Regions from separate parts of the Psychromonas aquatilis genome, predicted to be linked through region 1. Evidence: predicted binding sites of a transcription regulator. Region 1 holds the regulator's gene; the other holds the start of a gene.
The links. Region 1 encodes LexA, which represses DNA repair genes until DNA is damaged. Its sites were predicted from a motif close to TACTGTATNNNNATACAGTA; they were not measured.
Positions count from the first base shown of each region.

Region 1 (5,634 bases):
CGGTGTATTTGATAGTAAACGCATTAACTGAGTTTCAGTCTCAATTTTTTTAGGCATTAAATTCAGAATTAATACACGTAAAGGACGAATGTTCTGATGACTAGCGCGACTTTCCGACATGGTAAAAATATTTTCAGACTTGAGAATACTTGAAGCTGGTAAATCGTCTGGAATACGAATTGGCATAATGAATCCCTATAAAAATAAATACGTTTAGACATCTAGAAGTCTAACATTTAAATTGTAATTGAAAACACTTAATTCAATTTTTTATTTATCAACATATGCTATCAAGAATCAAAAAGTCACTTTTTCTAGTATCTCATGGTGTCATTAGTTAGACTGAGGTAGCACATTTATCCCATTAAATGAGTAATCAAATTATTCTAGGCTAGTATGATTACTCCATAAAAATGAAAGGAACAAGCATGCAAGAGTTTACAACCGTTGTCGCAGACTTAAAGAAAAAGAAACACGCAGAAGCTTACCTTAGCTTGATGTCCCATTATGCATGTGACCCTATGGGTGGAAGTGAAGATATCAGCCGTTTTGCAAAAGAGAATTTGGTGAGCACCTTACTTAAGCGTAATGATGTCGTTATCATTTTAGTATTTAATGGAGATAAACCAGCTGCATTATTAACAGCAATAGAAGGTTTCTCTACCTTTGCTTGTAAACCACTATTCAATATTCATGATGTTGTTGTACATGTAGACTTTCGAGGAAATGGATTAACAACGCACCTTTTTGAGAAGATTGAAGAAATTGCAAAACAACGCGATTGTTGCAAAATCACCTTAGAGGTCTTGAGTGGTAACTCTATCGCTTGTAAAGCTTACAAGCGACTAGGGTTTTCAGATTATCAACTTGATCCAGAGTTTGGTAGCGCCTTGTTTTGGACCAAACAACTATAAGATTAAGTTATACCAATTATATTAAATAAGTGATCTAAATTTTGCGCAGAAAAAATGACTTAGTTTAAGGCGTAATTTGAGTTAAATAGTTGTTCTATTTGCGAAAATTACAACGAAGAAATAAGTTATTTTAGCAAGTAAAATAGATCAGTTAATTAGTGTGATTGGTATTATTAAGCAGTAGCAACCTAATCGCTACTGCTTGGATTATAATTATCTTGTATATCTTTAATATCTATTGCCATTTTATCCATATCAACGTTATTAATACCTTGCGCATTAACTTCAGATTTAAAGGTTGCATGAAATTCACCTTTAGGATTAATTAAAATAATAGAGGCGCTATGGTCAATAAGATATAAATCATCATCTGTATCACCCTCTTCTACAATGCTATAACTTAACCCTAATTGCGTTACAAAAGGCCATAATTGTTTATGGGTACTCGTTACACCAATAAAATTAGCATTAAAATAATTAACATAGTCAGCAAGCTGTTCGGCTTTATCTCGGTTAGGATCAACGGAAACAAAAACAACCTGTGTGGTTGTTTTATCATCATTAGTTAATTCAGGGTAAACATGATCTAAATGTGCCAGTGTCGTTGGACAAATATCAGGACAGTATGTGTAACCTACAAACAAAATAGTCCACTTCCCGAGTAAAGACTCATTGGTAAAGGCAACTTTTCCTGCTTTTTCAAAAGAAAAATCAGGCAATGAAGTAGGAGGCTGTGTCAGTACTAATGATTTATTGACTCTTTGCAAAGCAGAGTAGTTAGCATCGCTTACATCCGCTCCTTTAAAGCAGCCTAAAGCAAAAAACATTACCATCGCAACGCTGCAAATAAAAATAATCAGAGATTTCATTTATGATACTCAACTAAATTAGAATATTAAAACGTAATCATACACTTTTAGCGAGCAGTAATCGCACATAAACAACTCAAAATAACGTATAGCTCACCGATAATTACATCCAGTCAGCTGTACGAATGACGCCAACAGCAATACCTTCTATATTAAAGCTTTGATGTTCTAAATCGATCTTAATAGGGTTGAACAAGGTGTTCTCTGCTTTCAGAGTGACATCTTTGCCATCACGATAGAAACGCTTGACCGTCACGTCTTCTTCTACTCTTGCCACAACCACTTGGCCATTATTGATATTTTGAGTTTTATGAACAGCCAATAAATCACCATCCATGATCCCAATATCTTTCATACTTTCGCCTTCAACGCGCAACAAAAAATCAGCGGCAGGATGAAATAAAGCCGGATCTACATCGTAGTGTGTTTCCACATGCTCTTGCGCTAAAATCGGCTCACCAGCGGCCACTTTACCGATTAATGGTAACCCTTCAGCAACTTCTTCATTGTCTTTATGCTCAGTCACCACTTTAATTCCACGTGATGTACCCGATAAGATTTCAATTGCACCTTTACGTGCGAGTGCTTTTAAATGCTCTTCTGCCGCATTTGCACTTCTAAACCCAAGGATCTTGGCTAACTCAACACGAGTCGGTGGCATGCCTGTTTTTGCAATTTGATCTTTGATGACGTCTAGGACTTCGCCTTGGCGCTTAGTTAGCTCTTTCATTAGATTCTCCACGCTATTATCAACTGTAAACAAACACAGTGTATATTTATACATGAATAAATACTAGTCAGAGAGAGGGTTTTATTTAACGAGGGAACATTAAATGGAAGCTATTATTCATAATAACGCTTCCATTGAGGCAATTATAGCTTTCCGGTATAAGTTAAGGTCGTTGCACCTGCGGTATTTTTAGGGCCAATCCAATTTAATGCATCAGCAATTTTAGGGGCAAGTTTATCGGTCCCTTGAATTTCGCCATTTAACTCATAAATCGCATTCTTACCTAATACAATATCTAAATTGGTAACAAGCTGATCAGATTCTTGAGATACAAATGCACTCACATTACCTTGAGCACACCCTAAGTCGGCAGTAGGTTGGCCTAAATTAATATCACCATATTGGCTGAGGGTCTTAGCATTTTGCCAAAGTATATTACCGTCTAATTGTTGACAATAGGGTTGCCCTTGCTTGAACTCTTTTATCACCACAGAAAAGTCACCTTGTAGGGTGCCTGGTAAACGTCTAGGTAAATAATGCATTAGCTGCTCAGAAGTAATATCTAAAATAACATTAGAAGCACTCACACCTGACATATTATAGGCAACCACACCTTTACCTGACATTGCATCTGGACCATTATTAAATGATACCGCCGCTTCAAGTGTTAGCGATAACAATGACATCGGCTTAATATCCCATTGTACATTTTCAAACTTGGTTTTAGTGTTAATAGAAATAGATTGAGCTTGCCCATGCCAAATAGTACCCGTTACATTATTTACTTTAGCAACATTGCGAGGTAGCCAATCTACTACAGCAGCGGCAGGTAACTTAACCACCAGCGTAATGCAGTAGATAAATATAATGAGTAATGCAATTTTAAATTTCATTGGTAACCTTTTGTAATGCTAATAGCTTAAAGATAAACGGTTTACCTTGATCATTCCAGGTACCTTATCTTTACTTAGATCTGCCGTTAGTATCTGTATTTGATGTTGATTTTGTAAACTTGTCATCCATGCAACAAACTCATTAAACTCCACTTGATTAATCAAAAGATTAACACTGTTTTGTCGACCTTGAATGCGCGAGATGTCTATTTGTCTGCGTTTAGCTGTGCTGCTGATCAATTGCGCTAAATTTTGTTTCTCTCCCACTTTATTGACAACTGTACCTGAAGCAACCAGTTTATTGGCATTCACTTCCACCCAGTGCAATGTTTGCTGAGCATTTTTTAATTTGAGTTCACTCGCTGCTAGGTTATCTGCAATCGGTTGCCATACACTAAAATAAACCAACGCAATAAAAATAGCGAGTAAAGAGGCAAGGGTTAGTTTTTGCTCTCTTTCTGTAATGCTATGCCACCATTTATTAACTTGTTCAAACATTATTTAGCCCTCACAGTAACAGTGCCACTAATACGGTTTTTATTATTATTTAAAGTCCCTTGTTGTACATCATATTGCGCAGGAATTTTTTCTACTAATTGTTCAAATGCCTGAAAGCTATCCGCACTAATAGCTAAACTCACCTGTTGGTTTTTACTGTCAAACTTTACGTTTTCAATGCTTAAATTCGGGATAGATTGTAGTGCTGGAATAAGATTATTTAACACAATTAACAGCCCTGTTTCAGGGGCTTTGCTATTAGCTTGGTTTAATAAACTTCTTAGTTTTTTCTTAATCCGCGTATAAGGCAAGCGACCTTGTCCAGGTAAGGCTTTTTGATACACTGTCTCTACTTGTTGCTTCACAAGTTCAGTCTGTGTCTCTAGTTGTTGAACTTTGACTAAAGCATTAATCACGATCAGGGCAAATAAAATGACAGCTGCAACAGCGCAATACTTCCACTTATCAAGATGTAAGTTATTAGGTTTATTTACTTTAAATTCACCGGTTAATAAATTGCAATTATTAGCAATACAACCTTCTGCTAGCAACTGCATAGGCAGCATGATTTGACCTGCCTTCCATTGCCCTACGCATTGACTAGGGATGCCGCTATAACTTTTAATCACCTGTTCGTTATTATCTGCTAGGCGCAATTGTAAAATATCTGCGAGCATTTCGTTATCACAACTCCAAGCTTGATAAGTACCCTCTCTTATCAACCATTGATTTTCAAGTTGCAATGCTTGCCACTCTTGCTCGTTAGCGTCAGGTAAAGCAAGCGTTTCAGGAATAAAATGCAGGCAAGGGATTGCCGCTTTCTCCAGCCAATCTAACCACATCTGCATTTTACTTTTATAACAAATTGCCACATCAACAAGGCCAGTTGATTTATTGAGAATTGAAAAGTGTAATTTATCCACATCACTGGCTAATTCATCTTCAAGAATATAAGGCAATGCTTGCTGTATTTGTCGTGTTAACTTACCGTTGATAACAACTGATTTTAATGTCACATCAACACTCGGGGTAAGACAAATTACCTTACGTAATTGTGCTTTTTCAGTTAACAACGTTAAAGCATTTGCATTCTCTAGCTCACCCGATGCAATAATTTCTTTTTCACTATCAGACCATACTAGCCAATGTATTGCTTGTTGTTGATCGCTTGCTAAGCGAATAATTAGTTGTTCACTCACTGATTGTCTCCGAGTTATCCACTTCTTCTATTGCTGCATATTGGAAGCGTATTGTAGTCGCTACTTTACTCTCTACTTTGAGTAATAACTTTAAAGCCATTGCCCGCTCTTCAAATTCTGCTATGCCATTCATTTGAAAAAAATCACTGGTCACACTTAATTGTGCTTGCACTGTATCTGGTATTGTTTCATTACTAAAAATATCTGATTCTAAAAACTCCGCAACACTTATCCATCCACTAGTAGGCCTTTCCTCTAACAAACTTTCTAGCTGATCAAGGGTAATAGAAGTATCACTTGTAAAGAGAGCAAACAAAACCTCTGCTTGATCTGCCTTAACTGTATTTACATTAATCAATTGGTCCGTTGCAGGTAACGCACATAAACGATCTTTTATGTGTAGATAGATTTCTGCAGTCATACCTTGTATTGAGCGTAACTCAGAAATATCGACCATCAATTTATTTGCTGTTAAATGAGGGACATTCAATGATTCATAATACCTATCTTCAGCCCCTTGTGAGTCATTAG
Region 1 is NZ_JBAKAZ010000015.1:33,658-39,291, forward strand. It holds gene metA (homoserine O-acetyltransferase MetA) at 1-186, opposite strand, end outside; gene V6256_RS05850 (GNAT family N-acetyltransferase) at 429-914, shown strand; gene V6256_RS05855 (SCO family protein) at 1,103-1,783, opposite strand; gene lexA (transcriptional repressor LexA) at 1,887-2,513, opposite strand; gene V6256_RS05865 (type II secretion system protein N) at 2,657-3,406, opposite strand; gene V6256_RS05870 (type II secretion system protein GspM) at 3,425-3,904, opposite strand; gene gspL (type II secretion system protein GspL) at 3,904-5,103, opposite strand; gene gspK (type II secretion system minor pseudopilin GspK) at 5,096-5,634, opposite strand, start outside.

Region 2 (5,634 bases), on a different contig from region 1:
CAGTTGCGGTGAATGAAGTGGCTGGTTCTCCATCTCCCGGTAATAGTTTTATATAACTACCTGAAAATAAAGTATCTAGACCGGAGATAGAGGTCAACGTGGCCTTTGGATATACTAGCCAAAACTTACTATGTTGTTTTAATAAAAAGGTGGCGTGTGATTCAATTTCCGCAATGACATTAACACCATTGTTTTCATCAAGCTGAATCTTTTTAACCGTCCCTACACTCACACCTTTATAACGGATCTTGGTTTTATCAACGATAATGCTGGCTGCATTGGTAAAATGGATACTGATTTCCACATTTTTGTGGGTTAGATTTTGAAATATAATCCAAATCGCCAATATTGCGGCAATAAATGGTAGAAACCAAATCGGTGAAATTGACCTTGATTTCACAACATCAGGTTGAGTGGAAGCGTTATTTTGCATTGATATTTTTGTCCCAAATTAAGCGAGTATCAAAACTCTGTGCCGCAAATAATGTTGTAATAACGACGATAGTAAAAGAAGTAGCTGCTACACCAGGGTAAACGGATAAAAGGTTACCTTTATCAAATACCGCCATCATAATTGAAATAACAAACAAGTCTAATACTGACCATCTACCAATCCAATCAATAATATTATAAGCGAGTAGTTGTTTGGAAGGATTTAATTGCCATTTAAAGTGAACCACTAATGATATAAAAAACAAAGCGACTATCTTCAATATAGGTACAAGAATAGAAGCGATGAATACAATTAAAGCTATCCCAGGCATACCCGTATTAATTAACGATAAAATACCTGAGAAAATAGTATCGGGGTAGGGAGTGTTATTTTTCAATAAGTAAGTAATAGGGTATAAATTTGCAGGGATCACAAAAATAAATGCAGTAAATAATAATGCCCATGTTTTTTGTAAACTATGCTTGATACGTGGTGAGATCGGCGTATCACAAGATGGGCAACGAGCCTCTCCCGCTTGAATTGGTGAGGCTTCACCACACATTCGGCAGAGTTGCCAACCTTGTTGCATTGCGCTTTTGCCAGGTTGTAGTGGTTTATTCATGATGTAAATATTTCCAAAAATGTGCGTTTTCATATTCACTTAGCATACTCATATTTAAAATGAGCAATGCAACAAGGAAATACAAGCCACTATTATAATATAAATCGGCATAGGCATTTAGTTTAAATACGGCCACCATAAAGCTTACTAAGTACACTTCTAGCATTGACCAGTGGGTTAGCAATCGCGTTAGTTTTAACACCGGTGAAAGTAAACTTGGTCGTTTTTTAAGTAACATACAACTACTACTAAAACACATACAAGCAGCTAATAGTGTAGGCGCCACTATCGAACAAAACAGTACAACAAATGCAACAATAGGCGCGCTATCAATTAATAGTATGGCACCTTGAATAAGTGTTGTTTGTTCCGTTATCCCTAATAAATAGACGGAAACCAATGACAAGGTAAAAGCAGGTGCTGATACTAATAAGGTGGCTAGCGATAGCGCAAAGATTCTATATTCATTACATTGTTTGCCCTTATAAAGGGGATGTTGGCAACGGCTACATTTAGCTACATAGCCACTTTCTATTGCCGAGTACTCTGTAACGAGGTCACAATGCGCACAAATAATCGTTTTCATGTTTATTTATCAGTAATTTTTCATATGGGTAAGATAGCAAACTAATTTTAAGACCACAAAATTTGCATTATTCGCACAGTAATAGTACTGTATATATAATCATGCTTATGAAGGCGGTTTAGTTGTTTTATTAAGCAGATATGAAGATTACATTATGTTTAACTTGTAAAAAATAAGAGGCCACCGTGGCAGTCATCATTAAATACATTGTAGAAAGAAAAGGTGTTGAAAAAATGACCTTTACCAGTAAGAAAGAAGCGGATGCATACGATAAAATGCTCGATAGTGCAGATCAAATTGCATTATTTTTGAGTGACAGTCCAGTTTCACTTGATGACCAACAATTAGAAGAGATTGGTTTGTACGTTGCAAGTAATAAAGATGTATTACAAAACCTATTTAAAGGGCAATTGTATAAAGCTGATAAGAGTGACAAAGAAGAATCATAAATTACGATAATATTAGGGATAATAAATTCACATTGTTCCCTTTTATTATGATGCTGAATCCTTTAACATACGTTCCTCATTTTTTAATTAAATACATATGCTTTTTGGTTGGAAGCATCACTGTGAGGAATTAGCATGCCAATTATTACTCTTCCCGATGGAAATCAACGTCAATTCGAAAACACTACTTCTATAATGGAAATTGCTGCGGATATCGGCCCAGGCTTAGCAAAAGCTTGTATCGCTGGACGTGTTAATGGCCAACTTGTTGACGCTTGTGATCCTATTGAAACCGATGCTGAAGTAGCGATCATCACTAATAAAGATGATGAAGGTTTAGAAATTTTACGTCATTCATGTGCCCATTTATTAGGACATGCAATTAAACAATTGTATCCTGAAGCAAAAATGGCAATCGGACCTACCATTGATAATGGTTTTTACTATGATGTTGACTTAGACGTTACCATCAATGATGTAGAGTTAGCTAAAATTGAAAAACGCATGCAACAGTTAGTTAAAACAAACTATCAAGTTGTTAAAAAGAAAGTAAGCGTTGAAGAAGCCGTTGCTGTCTTTAAAGAGCGTAACGAACCTTATAAATTAGAAATTCTTGAAGGTATTGATAAAGACGATCGTCCTGGTTTATACCATCACGAAGAATATATCGATATGTGTCGTGGCCCACATGTACCAATGATGAAATTTAGTCAATGGTTTAAATTAATGAAAGTATCGGGTGCGTACTGGCGTGCAGATTCAGATAATAAAATGCTGCAACGTATTTACGGCACAGCATGGGCTGACAAAAAACAATTAAATGCTTATTTAAAACGTCTTGAAGAAGCTGCGAAACGTGACCATCGTAAAATAGGTAAACAGTTAGATCTTTACCATATGCAAGAAGAAGCACCAGGTATGGTATTCTGGCATCCAAACGGTTGGACTATTTTCCGTGAGCTAGAAAGTTATATTCGTGAGCAAACGGTTGCCTTTGGTTATCAAGAAGTGAAAGCACCGCAGATCTTAGATCGTTCTTTATGGGAGAAATCAGGTCACTGGGATAAATATAAAGATGGTATGTTCTGTACGTGTAGTGAAAACCGCGACTATGCAATCAAACCAATGAACTGTCCAGGTCATGTGCAGATTTTTAATCAAGGTTTAAAATCATACCGTGACCTTCCATTACGTTTATCTGAGTTTGGTTCATGTCATCGTAACGAACCATCAGGCTCTTTACATGGTTTAATGCGCGTACGTGGCTTTACACAGGATGATGCTCATATCTTCTGTACAGAAGAGCAAATTCTTGAAGAAGTATCTGCGTGTATCAATATGGTTTTTGAATGTTATAAAACATTCGGCTTTGAAGATATTGTCGTTAAATTATCTACTCGTCCAGAAAAACGTGTGGGTGATGATGCTACATGGGATAAATCTGAAGCTGCTTTAGCACATGCATTAGACGAAAATAATGTTAAATTTGAATATTTACCAGGAGAGGGAGCTTTCTATGGACCAAAAATTGAATTTACTTTATATGATTGTTTAGGTCGTGCGTGGCAATGTGGTACAATACAATTAGATTTTTCAATGCCTGGTCGTTTAGATGCGTCTTATGTTGGAGAAGATAACGAACGACATACTCCTGTAATGATCCATCGTGCTATTTTAGGATCGTTAGAGCGTTTTATCGGTATTTTAACCGAAGAATATGCAGGTGTTTACCCTACATGGTTATCGCCTCAACAAGTCGTTGTAATGAATATTACTGATAAACAGTCGGATTTTGCTACAGAAGTAGTAAATAAATTGAAAAAAGTGGGTATTAGAGCCATTTCGGACTTGAGAAATGAGAAAATAGGCTTTAAAATCCGCGAGCATACATTGAAGCGTATTCCTTACTTGCTTGTTGTGGGTGACCAAGAGGTCGAAGCAAACGAAGTTGCAGTAAGAACACGTAAGGGTGATGATCTTGGTAAAATGCAAGTTGACAATTTTGTTGAACATGTAAAACAAGAAATCATGGCTCGTTCATAATTTTAATTACTCGGAGGAATTTGTTATAAAAGGTGCAAAAAAAGGCCCTCAAACGGCCAACAAACATCGTCTAAACGATGAAATAACTGGTACTGAAGTACGTCTTTCTGACGCGGAAGGCAAACCTGTAGGTATTGTCACTCTAAATGAAGCTAAAGATATGGCTTTCGAATCTGATTTGGATCTTGTTGAAATAAGTCCAAACGCGGAGCCACCAGTTTGTCGCATCATGAACTATGGCAAATTTCTTTTTGAAAAGAGTAAATCCGTGAAAGAACAGCGGAAGAATCAGAAACAGGTTCAGTTGAAGGAAATAAAATTCCGTCCTGGGACTGATGATGGCGATTATCAGGTAAAACTACGCAGCCTGACTCGCTTTCTTGAAGAGGGTAACAAAGCCAAAGTAACGCTACGTTTTCGTGGTCGTGAAATGGCGCATCAATCACTTGGTATGGAATTACTAAATCGCGTTAAAAACGATTTAGTTGATATCTCTACTGTTGAATCTTTCCCTAAGTTGGAAGGTCGACAAATGGTGATGGTACTTGGCCCTAAACGTGCTAGCTAAGGCATAAAGAAGTATTGAAGTGCGGATATGAGAATATTCGCATTATTTACTCGCCTTACTGGTTTAATTTAAATATTTTAACAATGCGGAGTTCGCAATGCCTAAAATGAAATCTAACAAAGGTGCTGCAAAGCGCTTTAAAAAGACTGCTTCTGGTGGTTTTAAACGTAAGCAATCTCACTTACGTCATATCCTTACTAAGAAATCTACTAAACGTAAACGCCACCTACGTGCTCAAAGCATGGTAGCAAAAGTAGACGTACCTAGTATTAACAGAATGTTACCATTCGCTTAAGTAAGGAATATATAAAATGCCAAGAGTAAAACGCGGTGTACAAGCTCGTGCACGCCATAAAAAAGTCTTAAAACAAGCTAAAGGTTATTACGGAGCTCGCTCACGTGTTTATCGCGTAGCAGTTCAAGCAGTAACTAAAGCTGGTCAATACGCTTACCGCGACCGTCGTCAACGTAAACGTCAGTTCCGTCAACTATGGATTGCACGTATCAACGCTGCATCTCGTTTAAGCGGATTATCTTACAGCCGTTTCATCAATGGTCTTAAAAAGGCTTCTGTTGAAATCGATCGTAAGATCTTAGCTGACATTGCTGTATTTGATAAAGCAACATTTGCACATTTAGTAGAAGTTGCTAAAAAAGCGCTAGCTTAATCATTTTTTGATTAGCAATATTGGGAAGGAGACATTATGTCTCCTTTTTTTTGCTTTAAATTTACTCGCTAGCTTAATAATCTCATCTAATACCAATCTAAGTAACTAATCTAATACCAATCTAAGCGGAGTAGTATTGACATTCTCTTCGGGGCGGTGACTTTAGTCTCCCTGCTTGCGTCAAAATAAAAAGCCAAAACAAACTTTATCTAAATAAAATGCAACACGGTAACTATCTAAGCGGAGTAGTATTGACATTCTCTTC
Region 2 is NZ_JBAKAZ010000018.1:25-5,658, reverse strand. It holds gene V6256_RS06460 (MlaD family protein) at 1-433, opposite strand, end outside; gene V6256_RS06455 (paraquat-inducible protein A) at 423-1,055, opposite strand; gene V6256_RS06450 (paraquat-inducible protein A) at 1,048-1,641, opposite strand; gene V6256_RS06445 (YebG family protein) at 1,827-2,090, shown strand; gene thrS (threonine--tRNA ligase) at 2,226-4,133, shown strand; gene infC (translation initiation factor IF-3) at 4,159-4,701, shown strand; gene rpmI (50S ribosomal protein L35) at 4,799-4,996, shown strand; gene rplT (50S ribosomal protein L20) at 5,013-5,369, shown strand.
Region 2: V6256_RS06445 (YebG family protein) is a predicted target of LexA. The motif match lies at 1,727-1,746, and genes of this name have one in related genera.